Regions from separate parts of the Paenibacillus sp. JSM ZJ436 genome, predicted to be linked through region 2. Evidence: a T-box and tRNA genes for the amino acid it is inferred to sense, from the RefSeq annotation. Region 2 holds a T-box; the other holds one or more tRNA genes.
What was found. A T-box is a leader RNA that pairs with one kind of tRNA and senses whether it is charged. The one in region 2 lies ahead of ACH6EH_RS13625 (arginine--tRNA ligase), so its partner is inferred to be a tRNA-Arg.

Region 1 (17,181 bases), on a different contig from region 2:
TTACATATTCCCTGATAGCTCAGTTGGTAGAGCACTCGACTGTTAATCGAGTTGTCACAGGTTCGAGTCCTGTTCGGGGAGCCACTTGCTTCCATAGCTCAGTAGGTAGAGTGCATCCATGGTAAGGATGAGGTCACCGGTTCGATCCCGGTTGGAAGCTCCATTGCAAGGCCCGTTGGTCAAGGGGTTAAGACACCTCCCTTTCACGGAGGTAACAGGGGTTCGAATCCCCTACGGGTCACCACTTTTTTTACTAGCTTCTAGGGATGAGAATCCCAATGGTTCGTCGGAGCTTAAGCGGCGTGAGGAATACTTCGCAGTCTCGAACGTAGTGAGAGTATCCCCTACGGGTCACCACTTTCTTAATATGCTTCATCTACATGGAGGCTTAGCTCAGCTGGGAGAGCATCTGCCTTACAAGCAGAGGGTCGGGGGTTCGATCCCCTCAGCCTCCACCATGATCGTCTCATAATTTGTCTCATGTTTGGACAAACTAAGGAGCGAACACCATATTGGGGATTAGCCAAGCGGTAAGGCAACGGACTTTGACTCCGTCATGCATAGGTTCGAATCCTATATCCCCAGCCATTTTCTTAAGTAAGTTTGCTTGAGAGCCATTAGCTCAGTTGGTAGAGCACCTGACTTTTAATCAGGGTGTCGAAGGTTCGAGTCCTTCATGGCTCACCATTGTTTTAACCTTGTGCGCGTGTGGCGGAATTGGCAGACGCACTAGACTTAGGATCTAGCGTCTTTGACGTGGGGGTTCAAGTCCCTCCACGCGCACCATGTTTTGCGGACGTGGCTCAGCGGTAGAGCATCGCCTTGCCAAGGCGAGGGTCGCGGGTTCGATTCCCGTCGTCCGCTCCATAAGTCCCCTTAGCTCAGCTGGATAGAGCGTTTGACTACGAATCAAAAGGTCGGGAGTTCGAATCTCTCAGGGGACGCCATTTTTCATAAGTAGTATGTAACGGGACGTAGCTCAGCTTGGTAGAGCACCTGGTTTGGGACCAGGGGGTCGCATGTTCAAATCGTGTCGTCCCGATTGTTACATCTGCGGGTGTAGTTCAATGGTAGAACTCCAGCCTTCCAAGCTGGTAGCGTGGGTTCGATTCCCATCACCCGCTCCATACATAACGCAGGACATCACTAAGGTGATGTTTTTTTTACATCCTCATGCCATGCTCCTGCGAAGTGTCACTGTGATAAAGCGTTAGATGCATTGCTATAACCAGGGGCATTTAATTTTTCAGCCAGGTAGATTATGAGCTCGAACAGGCTTACAGCCTTGCGGTTTTGAAACGCTGAACGTTCCTGATCCTATGTATTGATAACGCTGAATGTTACTTATGCAAGCATGCAGCTTACGCCGGATTGTCTTTATCCAGCATGTGGATAAGACTTGCGTGAAAACGTCTTCTTTTGTCGGAATGCTGAATTTTTTAACCGTAAAGTAAAGATTTTCGAGAGTATTTATTGTATGATGTTAGGAAGCATAAACTAGATAAACTGTTATCGGGATGAGATGGGAGGAGCAATATGTCTGAACTTACTGTAACCGCCAAGAGCAATTCCAACAATCTGCTGCGGCGTGATGTACGGTTTCTAGGAAACATTCTGGGTGAAGTTCTGGTCCACCAAGGCGGAACTGAATTACTGGATATTGTCGAAAAAATCCGTGAGACCAGTAAATCGCTGCGTTCCGAGTTTTTACCGGAGCTTTTTGCAGAATTCAAGCAAATGGTAAGCACGTTGAATCCGGACGTGAGGCATCAGGTGATCCGCGCGTTCGCGGTGTACTTCCAATTGGTAAACATTGCGGAGCAGAACCACCGGATCCGCCGTAAACGGGATTATGAGCGTTCTGCAGGGGAAAGCGTGCAGCCTGGCTCTATCGAAAGTGCTGTGCAGGAGCTCAAGGAGCGTAACTTCACGTTTGAAGAAGTGCAAAATATGCTGGAAGGGCTTTCCCTGGAGCTCGTGATGACGGCTCATCCAACAGAAGCGATGCGCCGTGCGATTCTAGATATTCACAAAAGAATTTCCGAGGACGTTATGCTGCTGGATAATCCGACGCTGACTTTCCGCGAAAGAGAGCAGCTGCGCGAGAAGCTGTTGAATGATGTCATTACCCTGTGGCAGACAGATGAGCTGCGTGACCGCAAGCCAACGGTACTGGATGAAGTGCGCAATGGGATGTACTATTTCCATGAGACGCTGTTCCACGTGCTGCCAGAGGTTTATCAGGAGCTGGAACGCTGCCTGAACAAATATTATCCGGGGAATGACTGGCATGTGCCTACATACCTTCGCTTTGGTTCCTGGATCGGCGGCGACCGTGATGGAAATCCATCGGTAAAGGCGGATGTAACGTGGAAGACGCTGGAAATGCAGCGCAAGCTGGCTATCCGCGAGTACCAGCGTATTTTGACAGGTCTGATGAAGAGTCTGAGCTTCAGCACGACCATCGTGAACGTATCTGAAGAGCTGCTGGCGTCGATCAATGAGGATCGCGAGAAGGTAACGCTGAAGAAGATGGAGATCTGGCATAACGAGAAGGAGCCCTACCGCATTAAGCTGGCTTACATGCTGGCCAAAATGACCCACGTCCTGGATCCGAACATGACAGGTACAGAGCGTTACCAGACACCTGAGGAATTCATTGAGGATTTGCGGATTATTGACCGCAGCCTGCGTCATCATTTTGCGGATTATGTAGCAGACACGTCCGTGAAGCAGACGATCCGTCAAGCGGAGCTGTTCGGGTTCCATACAGCGACACTGGATATCCGCCAGCACAGTAAAGAGCATGAGAACGCGATGAAGGAAATTCTTGCCCAGATGAACGTGGTGGAAGACTACGCGTCTATGGAGGAAGAAGACAAAATTGAGCTGCTGAATAAGCTGCTTAATGATCCTCGTCCGCTGACGACTCCTTACCAGGGCTACAGTGAAAGCACAGAGGAGTGCCTGGAGGTATTCCGCACAGTGTACCGGGCGCAGCAGGAATTCGGCGTCAACTGTATTTCCAGCTACCTCATCAGTATGTCTGAAGGGGCTAGTGATATCCTGGAGGTCATGGTATTCGCGAAGGAAGTCGGATTGATTCGCAAGCATGCAGACGGCCGTGTCACAGCGACACTGCAGTCAGCCCCATTGTTTGAAACGATTGAGGATCTTCATGCCGCTCCGGCCATAATGAAACGCCTGTTCCAGCTTCCATTCTTCCGGGAGAGCGTGAAGGCCATGAATGATGTGCAGGAAATCATGCTGGGTTACTCCGACAGTAATAAAGATGGCGGCGCAGTGACGGCAAACTGGGAGCTGCAAGTGGCCATGAAGGAAATTACGAAGGTGGGCGAAGAGTTCGGCATCAAGCTGAAATACTTCCACGGACGCGGAGGATCTCTCGGACGCGGAGGAATGCCGCTGAACCGCAGTATTTTGGCACAACCGGCGAACACTATTGCTGGCGGAATCAAAATTACTGAGCAGGGAGAGGTCATCTCCTCCCGGTACTCGCTGAAGGGCATTGCATACCGCAGCTTGGAGCAGGCCACATCGGCGTTGATTAAGGCATCCATTCAGGCGCGTACACCGCAGGAGAACGCACAGGAGAAGGAGTGGGAGGCTATTGCAGCCCAAATCTCCGAAGTGTCGCAGAACAAGTATCAGGACCTGATTTTCCGCGATCCGGATTTCTTGTCCTTCTTTAAGGAATCTACACCGTTGCCAGAGGTGGGAGAGCTGAACATCGGATCCCGTCCTTCCAAGCGGAAGAACAGTGACCGTTTTGAGGATCTGCGGGCTATTCCATGGGTATTTGCTTGGACGCAGAGCCGCTATCTGCTCCCGGCCTGGTATGCGGCAGGCACTGGCCTGAACAGCTATTATGAGGGCAAAGAAGAGAATCTGAAGGTTCTTCAGGATATGTATGTTAACTATCCGTTCTTCACTTCCCTCATTAATACACTGCAGATGGCTCTGGCTAAGGCTGATCTGATCATCGCAGAGGAATATTCCTTAATGACGAGTGATGAGACGGCTAGACAGCGCATCTTCAGTCTGATGAAGAACGAGTTTGAGCTGACGAAGCAAATGGTGCTGAAAATTACAGGCCAGCAGGAGATTCTGGATAACCAGCTGATGCTGCAGGAATCCATTCGTTTGCGTAACCCGTACGTAGATCCGCTGAGCTACCTGCAGGTGCAGCTGTTGAAGGAGCTTCGTAATCTCCGTGACAGCGGTGAGGACGATCCGGATCTGCTGCGTGAAGTGCTGCTGACGATTAACGGCATTGCCGCGGGACTCCGCAATACCGGTTGATGGGAAACAGGACTTGAGGCATGTGCTGTGAAGCAGGCCCATAAGCCATGAAATGACACGGAAGAGGCTCCCTTTAGGGGGAGCTTCTTTTTTCGTGCAGGTGGGGCTTTATGATTTGTGTTGCTTTTTAGATTTGGATGATTTACCATTTTAATGATGTGTTTAGACGTTACCCATCAGACCATTCTGGGGGAATTATGGTGGACAATTTAGATGTACGACTGGCGAAGCTGGCCCGAAAGGGAGACCAGCGGGCTTTTGCCGAGCTATTAGAGCTGTATAAAGATAAGATCTTCCATCTCGCGTATCGGATGCTGTATAACCGGCATGAGGCGGAGGATGTAGTGCAGGAAACGTTTTTGAGGGTATATAAGAATCTGGACCGCTATGATGAGAAGCAGAAGTTCTCCACCTGGGTGTACCGGATCGCAACCAATCTGTGTATTGATCGCCTTCGCAAACGAAAGCCCTCATACTCGCTCGATGCGGAGATGAGTGAACAGGAGGGCACGGATGGGTATTCCATGCTGCCGAGTCAGGACCCTTCTGTAGAATCCGAGGTACTGCTGTCCGAGACGCAGCAAATTATTCATCAAGCGATGGCGACACTGCCTGCGAAGTACAAGAGTATTATGATTTTGAGGTACATTCAGGATCTATCCTTACAGGAGATTAGTGATGTGCTGGATCTGCCGGTGACGACGATCAAGACGCGGGTGCACCGCGGACGTGAGTTTTTGCGGAAGAAGCTGGAGTATAAACTGTAAAACAGGAATTAAAATAAATGAAACATCTTCGTTTCCGGTGCGTAAACAAAGAAGCAAGTCTTATGCTTTGTGTAACAGAGCGGGACCCAGCAAAGAGATCGAACGAAAGGAATGGCTGATATGAACTGCAAAGTGGCCGTCTCTTTGATGCATGATTATCTGGATAATGACTTGTCCAAGCCGCAGCAGCTGGAGCTGAAAGCTCATATGGTGGAATGCACGGATTGCCGGAACAGACTGGAGGAGCTGGAGAAGACAGATATGCTCTTGTTCTCTCTGACTCATCATGCCACAGGCCCTTCGGAGGATTTAACAGAGCGCATTATGGGCATGCTGCCCAAAGAGAAGAAGCAAAAGGCATGGGTAACCTGGGTCAAAAGACATCCTGCTATCACCGCGGCAGCGCTGTTTCTTGTGGTGATGCTGTTCAGCACCGTCAGCTTCTGGGATCAGAACAATCAGCTTGTGGTAAGAGGCACCGAGCTTGACAAGCTCGTGATCAAAGGCCAGACGGTAATCATACCGCCGGACCAGACCATTACAGGTGACATCACTGTGGAGAACGGCAAGACCGAGGTTTTTGGACAGGTAGAAGGGAATCTGACCGTCATCGACGGGGAGCTGTTTCAGGCTTCTACAGCGTATATTTCCGGACAGGTTAAAGATATAGATAAAGCTATGGATTGGATTTGGTATAAGATCACCAATCTTTTCACGGATGTTGCATACCGCTAATCATGGACCTGCCAGCGAGGCAGAGGGCATGAATACCGGCGCCTCTTTTCTGACGAGAAGGTGGCGCCTTTTTGCGTTTCTGTTATTTTCTAGGTGATAAATGGGCCGCTGACTTGCATCGGAGGGGCTAACGTTATAACCTAGAGTATGTAGAGCACATACTACATATATTAAAGGTTACTTAAAGAACATGGCGGGGGTTACTATATGGAGTATTTTGCGGACTTGACTTGGAAAGAGTCCATTAAAGATATTATCGATATCCTCATCGTCACTTATATCATATACCATCTGATTTTGCTCGTACGAGGAACGCGGGCGGTTCAGCTGCTGAAGGGGATTCTGGTGCTTGTCGTCATCTGGGCGCTCAGCACGTGGTTTGATCTATATACGCTAAAATGGCTGATGAACCAGATCTTTACGTTCGGTGTACTGGCAATCTTTATTATTTTTCAGCCGGAGCTCCGCCGAGGTCTGGAGCAGCTGGGGCGCGGAAAGCTGTTCGGGCGGGCCGCGGATATGGATGAGCAGACTAATAAGTTAATCGGCGAAACCATTAAGGCCGTGAATTATTTATCACGTCGAAAAATAGGGGCGTTAATTGTATTTGAACGCACGACGGGCCTGAACGAATACGTGGAATCCGGAATCTCAATGCGCTCTGTGCTGAGCTCGGAGCTGATCATTAATATTTTTATACCGAATACACCGCTGCATGACGGGGCTGTCATTATTCAGAACGGGCAAATTGCTGCAGCAGGCTGCTACCTGCCGCTGTCCGAGAATCCTTTTATCAGTAAGGAGCTGGGTACGCGCCACCGGGCGGCCATCGGGATCAGTGAGGTAGGAGATGCTATTTCTGTTGTCGTTTCGGAAGAGACGGGACAGGTATCGCTGGCGATGAACGGACAGGTTGTCCGCGATATTAAAGAAGAATCACTGATTTCGAAGCTTTATGAACAATTGCGTCCGGCTGCCGCTGTAAAGGAGAAACGCTCGTTCTTCTGGAAACGGAAGGGAGACCGTTAGCATGGATAAATGGATTAAGAATAACACCGCTGCCAAGCTCATCGCTCTTGCTGTGAGCATGCTGCTATGGGTGATGGTGCATATTGAGAACGGTGTGCCTGCGCCGCCTACGACTTCGTTTGATACCAAAACGGTACAGGTGAATATCCAGACGTTCGGTTTTGATGATACTGCTTATGCCCTAACGGGGATCAGTGCCGATCAGGTGTCTTTAAGGGTGAAGGGGCGCCGAACGGATATTACGACGATTTTTGCCGATGAGTATAAGGTGAAGCTGGACTTAAGCGGGATCAAGTCTCCCGGCACACAGACACTGCCATTAACGCATTCGCTGCCCAACGGCGTGGAGCTGGTCTCGATGGAGCCTTCCGTCGTCACGGTCACGGTGGAGGAGCGCCAGTCTGAGACGGTTCCAGCGGCGGTCGGCACTAGCGGCGAGCTAGCTGAGGGCTACCGGCTGTCGGGACCGATCGAGGTGAATCCGAAGAATGTGCAGGTGACGATGCCGGAGTCAGAGCTTGCCAGGCTGTCCCAGGTGAAGGGCACGGTGGAGCTGGACGGGGCGAAGGAGTCTTTTGAAGAAAATCGGGTGAAGCTGACCGCATATGATCAGGAAGGAAATGAAATGACAGACGCTGTCATTAATCCGCCTGCTATTGCGGTTCAGGTTCCGGTGGAAGCGGGCTTTGTAAAGGTACCGCTGGAGGTTCAGTACACTGGCAGTCTGCCGGAGGGGCTCGTGCTTTCTGAAGCTGACCCGCGCATCACAGAGGTTACACTATACGGCGAGCCGGAGCAGATTGAGAGTATAAAGTCCTATAACGGTGCGTTGATTGACTTGTCAGAGCTGACAGAGGCAGGGACAACAGTGCTTTCGGCAGACTTGACGCCGCCTCCAGGATTTGAGAGAATCGAGCCGGGCTCCATGGAAGTGGAAATGACGGTTGTTGCGGTCAGCGAGCGGATGATGGATGATATTCCGATTTCGATTACGAATGTTCCTTCCGGTCTGAAGGCGGTCATGGTCGAGCCTGGACGTTCCTTCCTATCCATGACGCTGAAAGGGGCGCCGGCGCGGCTGGACGAGCTGCAGGTCCAAGATATCATTCTTTCCGCAGATGCCTCCGGGCTGGACGCAGGCATTCATGAAATCCCGTTAGAAGTTACCTTGCCCCGGTTCGTCAGCCGGGTGAACAACAGCCGCATTGTCATTACAGTAGAGCTAAGGGAGCCGGCTGAGCCTGCAACGGGAGAGCCTTCCGAGCCGCCGGGAAGTCCAGGCTCCAGCGATAATGATGGCAGAGAGCCGGTGCCTGAGCCGGAAGAGGAGCCTGACGGGGATCGCAGCGGAGAGAAGGATCCGCCGCGTGAGGAAGATGACCGCGCTGGCTCCCAGCCTGGGAGCGGGACAGGCCCGGGAGAAGAGGAACCAGCTCCGGAACCCGGTAATCAACCGGGCAATCCAGAGCGTGATCCAGCTGACGATCCGGAGAATGAAACGTCAACAGAGACGACAGACACCAGAGCAGAATAAATATATAATTGAAGCAGCATTTATACAAAAGGAGATCAAAGAACAATGGGGAAATATTTCGGTACTGATGGGGTCAGAGGCGTTGCAAACCAGGAATTAACCGCAGAAATGGCGTACAGCATTGGCCGCTGCGGCGGGTATGTTCTTGCAGGGAGCAAGGAGAAGCCAAACGTTGTCATTGGCATGGATACACGGATTTCCGGCGCGATGCTGGAGTCGGCACTGGCAGCAGGACTGCTGTCCATTGGCGCGAATGTCATTCGAGTGGGAGTCGTAAGCACACCGGCCGTCGCTTATATTACACGTTTACTGAAGGCGGATGCAGGGGTTATGATCTCGGCGTCACATAATCCGGTGGAGGATAACGGCATTAAATTTTTTGGCGGTGACGGCTTCAAGCTGTCGGATGAAACGGAGCTGCAGATTGAGAAGCTGATGGACGCCGAGCAAGACGAGCTTCCTCGTCCTGTCGGTAAGGATTTGGGGCGCATGACCACAGATGAAGAGGCGAAGTACAAATATTTAGAATATTTGAAGACCACCATCAAGAACCGCTTTGACGGCTTGAAGATTGTGCTGGACTGTGCCCATGGAGCTGCATATGAGCTTGCTCCCCAGCTGTTCCGGGATTTGGGAGCAGAGGTTATTGCCATCGGCGCTGAGCCGAATGGACTGAACATTAATGAAGAGTGCGGTTCTACACATCCGGAGCTTCTGCGCGATGAGGTGCTGCGTCACGGTGCGGATCTGGGACTTGCTTTTGACGGCGATGCGGATCGCCTGATTGCGATCGACAGCACGGGAGATGAAGTGGATGGCGACTTTATTCTGTGCATCTGCGGAGATGCCATGAACCGCGCCGGATTGTTGAAGGAAGGCACCGTAGTGTCTACCGTCATGAGCAATATTGGCTTCTATAAAGCGTGCGAATCGCTGAAGCTGAAGACAGCCAAGACCGCAGTAGGTGACCGCTATGTGATGGAAGAGATGCGTAAAGGCGGCTATAATCTGGGCGGCGAGCAGTCGGGGCACGTTATTTTTCTCGATTACAATACTACAGGGGATGGCATTCTGACGGGAATTCAGCTGGTAGATACATTGGTATCGGCCGGGAAGCCGCTGAGCGAGCTGAAAAAGAGCATGCGCAAATATCCACAGGTGCTCGTCAATGTTCGCGTTGGGGATAAGAGCAAGTATGAGGGGAATCCAGGCATTCTTGCTGCCATTGCGGAGGTTGAAGGCATTCTTGGCAGCAATGGGCGGGTGCTGGTTCGTCCATCCGGTACAGAGTCATTGATTCGTGTAATGGCAGAAGGACCTGACAAGGAAGAGCTGGAGCGTTATGTTCAGCAGATTGCAGAAGTCGTGAAGCAGGAACTTGCGTAATTAGCGGTATTTTGTCCAGGAAAAGGCCGGAGAAGAGAAAGATCGCGTTTCACCGGCCTGCTCTTGGGTTGATACAACTAAGAGAGCTCCAATGGGCAGGAAGACCAGTTGCCAAACCGGCTGGAGATGCATATAATAAACCATGTTATTCAAAAATAGAAAGGCAGGGTTGTGAGGTTACTGAAGCTTTACAAGCGCCAGAGCTTGTGAATGCGCGGGGACGGCAGAGTAGCTTAGAATGAAATCATGGAGTCTGACGGAAGAAACGTACAGTCACCATGGCTAAGCGAGATGCCAACGGCATTCCAAGCTGACGAGGTGGAGGTGTTCGAAATGTTCGGCGGGGACCTCCCGGTATGCTGCACCAGCCGTAAGCCGGATCGGAAAAGGAACAGGCGACTGTTCCCACAACGTGCCGGCAGGTGCCACTATACTAAACTGGAAAACCACGAGTGTGCGAGAACACGCGGTTTGATTTCGCGGTGGAGGAAGAGTGCATTCAAGGTTTCGGTGAATTCAGTCTGCGTGACAGGCTTGAACGTTGATAACTGAATAAATCATTCTTCTTTGTATTTTCTACCGCACATGCAGATCCGTGTTCTGTTGACGTCTCATCGTGGGACACCGAACGGAGGAATTTTATTATGTGTGGTATTGTTGGATATATTGGGAACCAGAAGACGCAAACGGTGCTGATCGAGGGATTGAAGAAGCTGGAGTACCGCGGGTACGATTCGGCAGGCATTGCCGTATTTACATCGGAGGGTCTTCAAGTTGCGAAAGCCAAAGGACGTCTTGCGAACCTGGAGTCGAAGCTGGAGAATGCTCCGCTCGTAGGAACTGCAGGAATTGGACATACACGTTGGGCTACGCATGGCAAGCCTTCGGATGTGAACTCCCATCCCCATACGGACGAAAGCCAGAAATTCTCGGTGGTGCATAACGGCATCGTGGAAAATTATCTTGAGCTTAAGGAAGAGCTGATAGAGCAAGGCCATCAGTTCGTGTCCGAGACGGATACCGAAGTGATCTCGCACCTTATTGCCCGTGAATACAACGGAAATATCGTTGAAGCGGTGCAGAAGGCGATTACCTTCATGCGTGGAGCGTTTGCTCTGGGTGTGCTGACTGAGTATGAGCCGGATAAGCTTGTAGCAGTGCGTCAAGCGAGCCCGCTGATTATTGGTATTGGCGAAGGCGAGAACTTTATTGGTTCCGATATTCCAGCTATTTTGAAATATACGCGTGATGTATACATTTTGAACGATGGCGAAATGGCTGTGCTTACGGCTGACGCTGTCGAATTGATGACGATTGAAGGGAATTTTATTTCTCGGGAAATGATTCATGTCGAATGGGATGCAGTCACTGCAGAAAAAGGCGGCTTTGATCATTTCATGCTCAAAGAAATTCACGAGCAGCCGAAGGCTTACCGTGACACAATGCTGGGCCGTGTGGATGAAAGCGGGCGCCGCGTCGTGTTCCAGGATTTGAAGCTGACGGAAGAACAGATCAAGAACATTCGGAATGTTCAGATTGTTGCCTGCGGGACGGCTTATCATGCCGGCTTGGTGGGACGCAGCGTCATTGAGCAGCTGGTTCGTATTCCTGCGGAGAATGATGTAGCATCTGAATATCGCTACCGCGATCCGATCGTAACTCCGGAAACCTTGGTCATTGTCGTCAGCCAATCCGGTGAAACTGCAGATACACTGGCAGCATTGCGTGAAGCGAAGAGCAAAGGTGCTCACGTGCTGGCTATTACGAACGTAGTTGGCAGTTCTATCGCCCGGGAAGCCGACGATGTCGTTGGAACCTTAGCAGGCCCTGAAATTGCAGTAGCCTCCACAAAGGCGTACAGCTCCCAGCTGATTGCTTTCTATCTGTTCGGTCTGTACCTTGCACAGGTTCGAGGTACAATTACCGAGGATGCAGCTGCTGAAATTATCGCTGCAATGGACGCCCTGCCGGAGCAGGTTGAGTCTATGCTGGCGAACACGGAAGCAATCAAGGGCTATGCCGAGCAGATCTCCAAGCACCAGCACTTGTTCTTTATTGGCCGTGGACAGGATTACGCTGTTGCTCAGGAAGGCTCTTTGAAGCTGAAAGAAATCTCTTACATCCACTCTGAAGCGTATGCTGCAGGGGAACTGAAGCACGGAACGCTGGCTTTGATTGAAGAAGGTATTCCTGTGATCGCTCTGGCCACGCAAGAGGATGTACTGGAGAAGACGGTCAGCAACATCAAGGAAGTTAAAGCCCGTGGTGCCGATGTTATGGTAATCACGTACGAGGAGCATGTGGTGAACCTGCTGAAGTCTGTCGACCAGGCCTTTGCAATTCCAAAGACCCTGCCTGTCCTGACAGCAGCCCTGTCGGTGGTTCCACTGCAGCTGCTCGCGTACTACGCTTCCCTGGCCCTCGGCCACGACGTCGACAAGCCGCGTAATCTGGCGAAGAGTGTGACGGTGGAGTGAATTATTGTGTGAGTTATACTTTCAATGTGAGAAGCAAATAAACTCGCCTCCCTTTCTCCAAACTCGTATCAAAGCAAATAAAGTCGTATCAGAGCTGAGCAAATTCAGGATTATTTCCTGGCATTTGCTCAGCTTTTCTTTTGGTGCAGGGGGAAGGGATTAGGGGGAAGGGAAGGGAAGGGAAATGTAGGGTGCTTCTCGAATCTTCTCAGAGGCTTTTCTCAGGCTGTTCAAGGCTTTTGGGGCGATGGAGCGGGGTATACCCAGGCATTTGCCCAGGCTCTTATTCAGGCTATTCCCGTGCCCTACAACCCTGTCCTTTCCTTGCCCTTTAATACGACTTTATTTTCATTTCCCAAGTCTTATTTGGCCCCTAACCCCTGCCTATCCTCCTTTTTTTTCTGATACGACTTTATTTGCTCAAGTTGTCAGAAAGTACAGGTGAAAGGGGCGAGGAAAGGCGTAGTAGCGGGATTTTTTAAAGGTGGGAGGGAGGGGAGGAGCCATACGACTTTATTTTCGTTACATAATTATGTCCGATGAAATAAAAGTGTGGAACCAGTAAAGAAAGTCCGGAACCAGTAAAAGAACTGTGGAACCAGTAAATAATGTTTGGAACCACAAATGAATTTATTAATTAAAGCATCTAGAGGGTAGCCTGATGAATTTAATTCGGGCTACCCTGTTTTTGTTATAAAGATTTGTTTAAATCTCGAAAGGTGTTTGTGTTCAATGGCATTAAAGGTTATTTCTTGACAATATAGTGTCCAAGGAAAATAAAAAATATTTTTACCGGAATTTAGATGTCTATCATCACGAAAAGTCCCGATGATGCAATTAAGAATATCGGGTCTTTTTGTTTTAGTATGGGAGTGAGATCCTCGGGAAGTACGTGGAGCAGCCTGCAACAGAGCAGTAAAAGGAGCGGAAATTCGCCCTTATACTGAATGTTGTAAGTAGTGTTATAGGTTTCTTTGACTAATGAACCTTCCTGAAGAGGACGTGATCCTATCGTGGATTTTTTCCCAGTTACCAAGATTCGGGAAACCGAGAAAGTATAATAACTTTTTGTTTTTTTTAGATTTTTATTTCGGTTTATAGTATCAAAAATCGGATATTTGTCACTTCTTCCGTGTTTTAATTGATTAATAAAATATGGTTCAACAATTATCGCTTTTGATAACTCGGCATCAATAGTTGAGATCATTTTTATCACAATGTCAGAAAAACCTATAACGTCGAACAAATCGATATCAACATAATCGCCAATATTAAGGCGACAAAGTTAGGCAGTTGTGTAACGTTAATATCTGATGGTGAGGTTATTTTTTGTAAATATAGTTGGATTACTGAATTAAGAGCAGGGCTGCACTTACTTCCATTGTGAATGTAGGCGTTCCTTATTTCTTTGAATACTCGGTAGCATAGCAATTGTTTATTGAACTCAAGATACGAATACTTACTTCCCCTTCGTGTAAGATGCATGTAGAATGCATCTTTTAACATTTGTGATTCATTGACTGACAAATTATTTAGTGTCCTGTGGCCTCCTGGGGACGGATCAAAGAATTGTAGTTTCTTATTCTGATTGGAAGTAATCACTCCTGTATTCTGAAGTGATAGCAGCCACCCCTCATATAAAGCAAATAGACTGAATAATAATGCTTTTGCTTGCTCCTTTTTAAAATCTTCTAGAGATTTATTTGGAAAAATTTTAGTGAAACTAATTCTTGAAAATGCAATCTCAGAGACAAAATGTTGAGTACAATCCTCTTCAGTCACACTAGGGTTTTTTAGCATATAGGTATTTAATGATCTTTGTAAGTAATCGATACCTGCTAGAGATGGCCAAATAAAATCAAACTGTCTAGTTATCTCATTAAGTACACTTTGAGTCTCAGGGAAAAAAGCTACTCTACGCTCCATTTACTTAGCCTCCTACGATAATACACAAGATTTAGATGGTAAATCATGGTCACATATACTAGTTTGATTATATTACGAGTATTACAAATTTTCACGGCCTTCTTATTTTAACTTGTGAACGAGCGTCCGGATCCCGGACACATTCATAATGATGCAGGTAAAAGCCAACGAACATATCGTCGGTGTGTTTATTTAATTCTTCGTGGCCTTTTTGGTGCTAATACAAGGGGGCAATTAGGGTGTTAACAACAACTAAAGAAAAGGAGATGACGAGCGGAAGAGCACTCTTCAATCGTGATGAGAGCAGTTCCAGCTGTTTTTATCATAAGATGCTAAGAAAAGATAGGGAATGGATGGAGCAAGTATTACCTTCCAGCAAAAAACATCAGATTCGAAAAGATTGGGAGCAACTAGATACTCAATACTGTAAAGAATTAGCCGCGGCGGCAGATGAAGTATACAGACGAAACCCCGCTGGGCAGATTAGAAAATATACGATATTAAGATATGCATCAAAGACTATTACAGAGCATTTAGAGAATGTGCCAGAAAAACTACCGAAGACTATGGAATTGTTAAACAGCAGAGTTGAATCAGACGAACATTACTTACTCCGGCATCTTCCCGTTATTATTCAAATGAAGAAATACAATAAAAGAATATCGTCATTGGAAAATATATAAATGTTTAGTCCAATGTACAGGAAAAGTTCAAAGGAGTTAGATGAGAGACTAACCATACAGTTAAATGATTTACTTATTTATAGAAAGGATGAGTAGCACGTTTGTATTAACACGATCGCTACTCATCCTTTTTATTATGATACTATGGACCAACTTTTTAGGTATTTCTTGTGGAAAAAGTAGGATTTTCTTGTTGCATGTCGAATTTTTACAGTGGACATATAGTCCGATGTACATAAGGGTATAGCGAGGTGTCTATGGACAAGGTTGATGAATTAATCGAATTTGGCTATGAGTGCGAATATCTGGACTTCAAAGAGAGACAATATCATAAAGACAAAAGTATGGATCTTCTAATGGATATAATGGCGATGGCCAATTCACGGCATAATGGAGACAAATTCATTATTATTGGAGTCAAGGATCGACCAGAAGGTAAGGAGATAAAGGGAATAAATCCGAAAGAATTTATAGATTCGTCTAATTATGTGCAGTTAGTTCTAAATAATATAGAACCTGAAATACATTTTGATTATTTCAAATATGAATATAAAGGTGTAGTGTTAGGAGTTTTCAAGATTTATAAAACAGAAAATAAGCCATACATGATGAAGAAGAAATATGAGAGACTGAACGAGGGATACTGCTTAATTCGAAAAGGAAGTACGAATACGGTGGCTAAACGCAGCGACTTTGATTTTATGTATTTAAACAAAGGACAGTTCGAGATAAGATTCCTAGAACATGCGCTACATGCCGTACACGATGCAGAAGGATGCGCTTCTATAGAAGTTGTATTAGCGAATACAACTGAATTGCCTATTACGATAATCGGGGGTACGTTATACATCCGCAATGATTATGGAAAAGAGTTAACAAGACATCACGTGTATGGTTTGGATGAATTCATAGGAGCGGACTTCAAATTATCATTGCCACCAAAATCAGAAATAGTCGGACACTTGATGGTTGGCTTTGGATCATCAGATCCTTTTAGACTAAATAGTGATGAATACGGTATATGTGCTGAGCAATTTGATTTTGAGCTTCTGCTAGTGGATGCACGAGAAAAACGATATTTTGCAACGATGAATAAAGCAAGTGTGTTTGTACACGGTGACTTTCTTTGGAAGGTTAAACAACAGAAGGGAATTCCACATAAGTTTCGGACGCATAGATGATTTAATGGGAAACAACTATCGATGTAGTATTCTATTTTAAATAGGTGGTTGGTTGACAGGTTTTCTATATTGAATTTGGGGAGAGCTCACTATGAAGATGAACAAACTTTATATTAGGAATTATAGAATGTTTAAAGATGTTCTGATAGAACTTAATAGTGGTTGCAATATTTTTGTGGGCGATAATAATTCTGGTAAGAGTACATTACTTGAAATAATTCAAGTCCTTCTGAGTGGGAAAATATATAATTCGTCCTTTGAGCGTCAATTTAAGGCATCCTTTTTTAACTATGAATCTCGCTTCAATTTTAAAGAAATTATTGCTGACCCTTCTCAGAAAATTGAAGAATTACCTTCTATAATTGTTGAAGCTTATTTCGAGAATGATAGCAATAATTCTGAATATAAAGGAACAAATAACGAGCTTAGTGAAGACTGTCCAGGCATTCGTATGAGTGTCGAGTTTAATCCCGATTATTCATCGGCATTTCAAACGATGTTACAAAATGGAGAGATTTATGATATACCGGTTGAGTTTTATAAAGTAAGTTGGAGAGATTTTGGTGATAATCCAATTATATTTAGGACTTTTCCAGTAAAGGTATCAGTGATTGATACTACACAAAAGGATTATGACTCAGCAGTAAACAAATTTATTAATTCAAGAATTACTAACAATTTATCTGATGATGAAAAAGTACATTTAACTAGGGCATATAGAAAAATGAAACATGAATTTAATAACAATCCGAACGTTATAGCCCTTAATGAAAGGTTGGCAGAAGAAGAAAAACTAGACGATAAGGTGATAAAGTTTGGTATGCAGGAAGATGTGCTCGAATCATGGATGAACGAGGTTTCAATCGAAGTCGAGAACATTCCTTTTGAAGATATGGGGTTTGGTACTCAGAATCTAATCAAAATGGAATTGGTATTTAAACAAGACTCCGATAAATCTAATGTAGTATTGTTTGAGGAGCCTGAAAATAACTTAGCATTTGGGAATATGTCACGTCTTATTTCAAAAATAAATCAAGACGAGAATAAACAAGTCTTTATATCAACGCACAGCAGTTTTGTAGCAAACAAAATTGGCCTTAAAAACATAATTCTCTTGTATAAGGGAAACATAAACCATCT
Region 2 (4,056 bases):
GACCCTGTCAGAGTCTCAGCTAAAGCTGCTGGAGCAGCGCCTGGCCGTCAACTGGATGATTGCAGACGTTAAGCATGAGGGCACCGCTGTAATCGTCCGGCTCATGCTCCGCGGCCTTCAGTCGTCCTAAGCTTTGGCGAGATGCTCCAGCAGGCGATTAAAGTGGGCAATATCTCAGCGTTACATCCTTTCAGGTGCGGGCAGGCCTAGTACATCCAACGCCTCCTTGAGGGTATCCCTGAATAACAAGGTCAACCAGACCCGAAGCTGATGCAGGGGGCCTTCTGATTTCAAAATAGGGCAAGCCGCATAAAAATGATTGAAGAGCGAAGCTAATTCGTATGCATAGTTACAAATGGTGCTCGGTGATAACTCCTGCGCGGCCTCAGCGAGTGTTTCATTCCACATGCTGATATGTCGCAGTAAGGCATGCTCCTGAACCTCAAGTGCCTCAATGTGCTCGGGCGCCTCTGGCAGCTGATCCTTTAAGCCGGCTTTATTCAGCACACTCAGCGACCGGGCGTATGAATACAGCAGATAGACACCGGTGTTCCCGGAAATCTCTGTTGCCTGCTTCAAGTCAAATACCACCTCAGTTTGCAGAGCAAACCGAAGCAGGTAATAACGGATCGAGGCGATAGCGATGTCACGGCTTGCCAGCCCGTTTTTATCCGAGCGGTTGTCCTCTATAAAAGCTTCCACGCGTTCGATCAGCTCAGCGACTTTGATTCCGATTCCCTGTCGCCCGGACATGGCGTAGGAAGCTTTTCTTTCGGATGTATCCACTCCCAATTCTTCAGCGGCGGCAGGACTTAAAGACACGACACCGTAGCTGACATGGCGGAGCTTTTGCGCTTCTTCTTGAAACCCAAGCACCTCCAACGCTTGTTTTACCATGGCTTGTGGATACTGCTGCCTATAGTCAATGACGTTGATGACGGCATCCGCCCGTCCGAACGTCTTGATCTGACCGGTGTTGTTGGGCGCGGTGGTCCATACCCCTTCAGTAAAGTCTGTATATGAAAAATCGTTCTGCAGCAGCCCGTATTTCCACAAGTGGTAGGCAATGTCTTTTGCCGTATAGGTCAAAATGCCGTTAGAGCGCACGAGCACCTTATCCAAGCTGTGATCCTGCTCTAGGGTCCTCATGCCCCCCGAACTTTCATCATCCGAATGGTTTTGTTTTAACACCCAGCAGCCCGCAAGCTTGCCTTGAGTTTCTTGAACAAAAAGAGGTGTTTGCTGTAGCAGATGAAAGGCGGTGTTCCAGAAACCTTCTTTAACAATGCTGCTCTCCCAAACCAGCAGGTCATATTCAATGCCAAACTGCTGCATCTCTTCCAGATGCTCGCGCACAATACGTTCTGCAGTAATGAGGCCGATCCAGGCTATGTTTTGATCGCCTTTTTCAAGTGCATGAAGGACTTCGGTTCTTTTTTGCAGCAAATCAGGTTTTTCCTTATAAGCCCGGTTCACCGCAGCGTAAACATCCCAGCAGAAATCGCCGAATCGTTTGTGGCTGCCATTTATAGGCTGCTGGAGCAGGCCAACCAGTGTATCCGCCAGCTGATTCCCCAAATCATCGATATAATTGTGGACCTCTACATGATATCCATTTTTCCTGAGCAGCCGAACGAGAGTGTCCCCGATACAGGAGTTTCTCAAGTGACCGATATGTGCTGATTTATTCGGATTAATGGAGGTGTGCTCGATAACCACTTTTTGTCCTGCAGGCTCTGGTTTTTCAGTATTCATCTTGGCCCAGGCCGTCCAATGGATTTTGAAATTGATGAAGCCGGGAGCAACGATGTCTATTTGCGGAAATAGCTCGCTAAATTTCGGGTTTTGCTGGAGTACCTCTGTAATCATTTGAGCGATAGAGAGTGGCGGTTTGCGCAGTGTCTTGGCCAGCTGCATGGCGGCATTGGTTGAATAGTCCCCATGCTTTATGTTGGCAGGCTGCTGAATCTGGATCCGCAGGCTTGCTTCATCTGACGCCGGTTGTCCCGATAAGGATAAGATTTCCTGAACTGCGGTTAGAACGGATGATTTAATAAACTGGCACAGCATTATGCTTTCCTCCTAGGATAAAATAAAAAAATCCTCGTCTCTTATAAGAGACGAGGATTTGGCTCGCGGTACCACTCTTGTTGCTGATGTAAACACACTCAGCCACTTTATACGTTAACGGTGTAAGCCGGGACTCCTACTATAAATTTCGGAGATCCATCTCCCGGGCCCGTTTCGTGAACGAATCTGTACCGGCTCCCACTCTTCCGGCTCGCTTGGACATAGATATACGTTCATTACTCTCCCGATCATTGAATTGCATTGATATGTACATAATGTTTTTCATATTATAACCAATATTATGTGAAAATCAACTACATTTTATAGCAGCGATACGAAGGCGCGTATAGTCAGCGCTGTACCATTCCCCGTTCCATAAGGCGGGTTTTACTCGCTCACTTATTTTATGGTAGGCATCCTTCTTGTCCTGCGGGTTCATTCCCGAGAAAAGCATTTGTCCAAAGTGAGAGAGCCAATGATGTACTCCCTTTTTCCCATCTGGAAGAGGAGTGGGGCGCTCATAATGCAGCGCCTGTGTAACCCGAAAGCCTGCTTCCTCCAGTAATAAAGTGTACTGGCCAAGGGTTGGAAAATACCATGGATTTCGACCGGCGGCTTCGATCCCGTAATCTGTTTTTAACGTGTCCAATGCAGCCTTCAGGATCATCTCAATATTGCCCTGCCCGCCAAATTCAGCAATGAGTCGTCCTCCAGGCTTCAAGCAGCGGTGGATCGACAATGCGGCGCTTTTTGCGTCTTTCATCCAGTGCAGTGCAGCATTAGAGAATATCGCATCATACGAAATATCGGAGGTAAAATTTTCTCCGTTGCCTTGTATAAAGTGAAGTTCGGGGTATTTGACGGATGCAGCCCGGACCATATCGTGCGAGAAATCCATTCCCGTTACTTCAGCACCGGAGCGTGAAATGCTGTAAGCCAGATCGCCGGTTCCACAGCCCCAATCCAAAATCGATTCACCTTCCTGCGGAGATAGCCAGTCGATCAGACCCTTACCGAATCCGGATACAAAACTCATAGAGCGGTCATATTCTTCTGGACTCCATCTCTGAGAATCTGCCATGGATAATTCCTCCCAACAAAAGACTTGTTATGTTGCACTTATTATTACTCTTAGAGTGTTATAAATAGAAATACTAAATAGCTATCCATCTTATAGGTTAAATCTATAAAAGCCTGGAAAAGCATGGGAACCCAAAATCCTCTTATCCCTTTCGGATGCAAAAAAATCGCACAGCGGCTTCGACCATCCACAGCTCTGAGACCATACGAAACTTTTCAGTTTGACCATCAATCGTGTCATTAGATCCAGCAAACTACGCGTGGGGTGAAGTAGTGAGATGTGTATGAAAAACCGAATACGATGGGTGTCGAGAGCGGCGCAAGAGCCGAATGAATGCGAAAAACCGAACATAATGGTGCAGTAAATAGCGTAAAAGGCGAATGAATGCGAAAAACCGAACACGATGGTGCAGTAAATGGCGTAAGAGCCGAATGAATGCGAAAAACCGAACAGAATGGTGCAGTAAATGGCGCAAGAGCCGAATGAATGCGAAAAACCGAACACGATGGTGCAGTAAATGGTGTAAGAGGCGAATGTGTGCGAAAAACCGAACACGATGGTGCAGTAAATGGTGTAAGAGGCAAATGTGTGCGAAAAACCGAACAGAATGGTGCAGTAAATGGCGCAAGAGCCGAATGAATGCGAAAAACCGAACAGAATGGTGCAGTAAATGGCGCAAGAGCCGAATGAATGCGAAAAACCGAACACAATGGTGCAGTAAATGGCGCAAGAGGCGAATGAATGCGAAAAACCGAACACAATGGTGCAGTAAATGGTGTAAGAGGCGAATGTGTGCGAAAAACCGAACACAACAGCATGTTGCAGACGGACTGCGAAGAATATGCTTCCGAAGCGTCAGCTTCGACGAACCAACGGGGTTCTTATCCCTCTGAAACGTAAAAAAC

Region 1: it has a tRNA-Arg gene. The T-box ahead of ACH6EH_RS13625 (arginine--tRNA ligase) is inferred to sense a tRNA for this amino acid. The anticodon was not compared.

Annotation. Positions count from the first base shown of each region.
Region 1 is NZ_JBISEO010000027.1:43-17,223, forward strand. It holds tRNA gene ACH6EH_RS19450 (tRNA-Asn) at 9-84, shown strand; tRNA gene ACH6EH_RS19455 (tRNA-Thr) at 88-163, shown strand; tRNA gene ACH6EH_RS19460 (tRNA-Glu) at 170-244, shown strand; tRNA gene ACH6EH_RS19465 (tRNA-Val) at 383-458, shown strand; tRNA gene ACH6EH_RS19470 (tRNA-Gln) at 514-588, shown strand; tRNA gene ACH6EH_RS19475 (tRNA-Lys) at 612-687, shown strand; tRNA gene ACH6EH_RS19480 (tRNA-Leu) at 703-786, shown strand; tRNA gene ACH6EH_RS19485 (tRNA-Gly) at 793-867, shown strand; tRNA gene ACH6EH_RS19490 (tRNA-Arg) at 871-947, shown strand; tRNA gene ACH6EH_RS19495 (tRNA-Pro) at 969-1,042, shown strand; tRNA gene ACH6EH_RS19500 (tRNA-Gly) at 1,054-1,127, shown strand; gene ppc (phosphoenolpyruvate carboxylase) at 1,537-4,323, shown strand; gene sigW (RNA polymerase sigma factor SigW) at 4,521-5,090, shown strand; gene ACH6EH_RS19515 (zf-HC2 domain-containing protein) at 5,211-5,825, shown strand; gene cdaA (diadenylate cyclase CdaA) at 6,033-6,854, shown strand; gene ACH6EH_RS19525 (CdaR family protein) at 6,856-8,388, shown strand; gene glmM (phosphoglucosamine mutase) at 8,434-9,774, shown strand; gene glmS (glutamine--fructose-6-phosphate transaminase (isomerizing)) at 10,419-12,251, shown strand; gene ACH6EH_RS19540 (hypothetical protein) at 13,051-13,467, opposite strand; gene ACH6EH_RS19545 (hypothetical protein) at 13,482-14,177, opposite strand; gene ACH6EH_RS19550 (TnsD family Tn7-like transposition protein) at 14,417-14,860, shown strand; gene ACH6EH_RS19555 (AlbA family DNA-binding domain-containing protein) at 15,118-16,041, shown strand; gene ACH6EH_RS19560 (ATP-dependent nuclease) at 16,133-17,181, shown strand, end outside.
Region 2 is NZ_JBISEO010000010.1:49,699-53,754, reverse strand. It holds gene ACH6EH_RS13630 (hypothetical protein) at 1-130, shown strand, start outside; gene ACH6EH_RS13625 (arginine--tRNA ligase) at 181-2,070, opposite strand; T-box leader at 2,114-2,331, opposite strand; gene ACH6EH_RS13620 (class I SAM-dependent methyltransferase) at 2,381-3,151, opposite strand.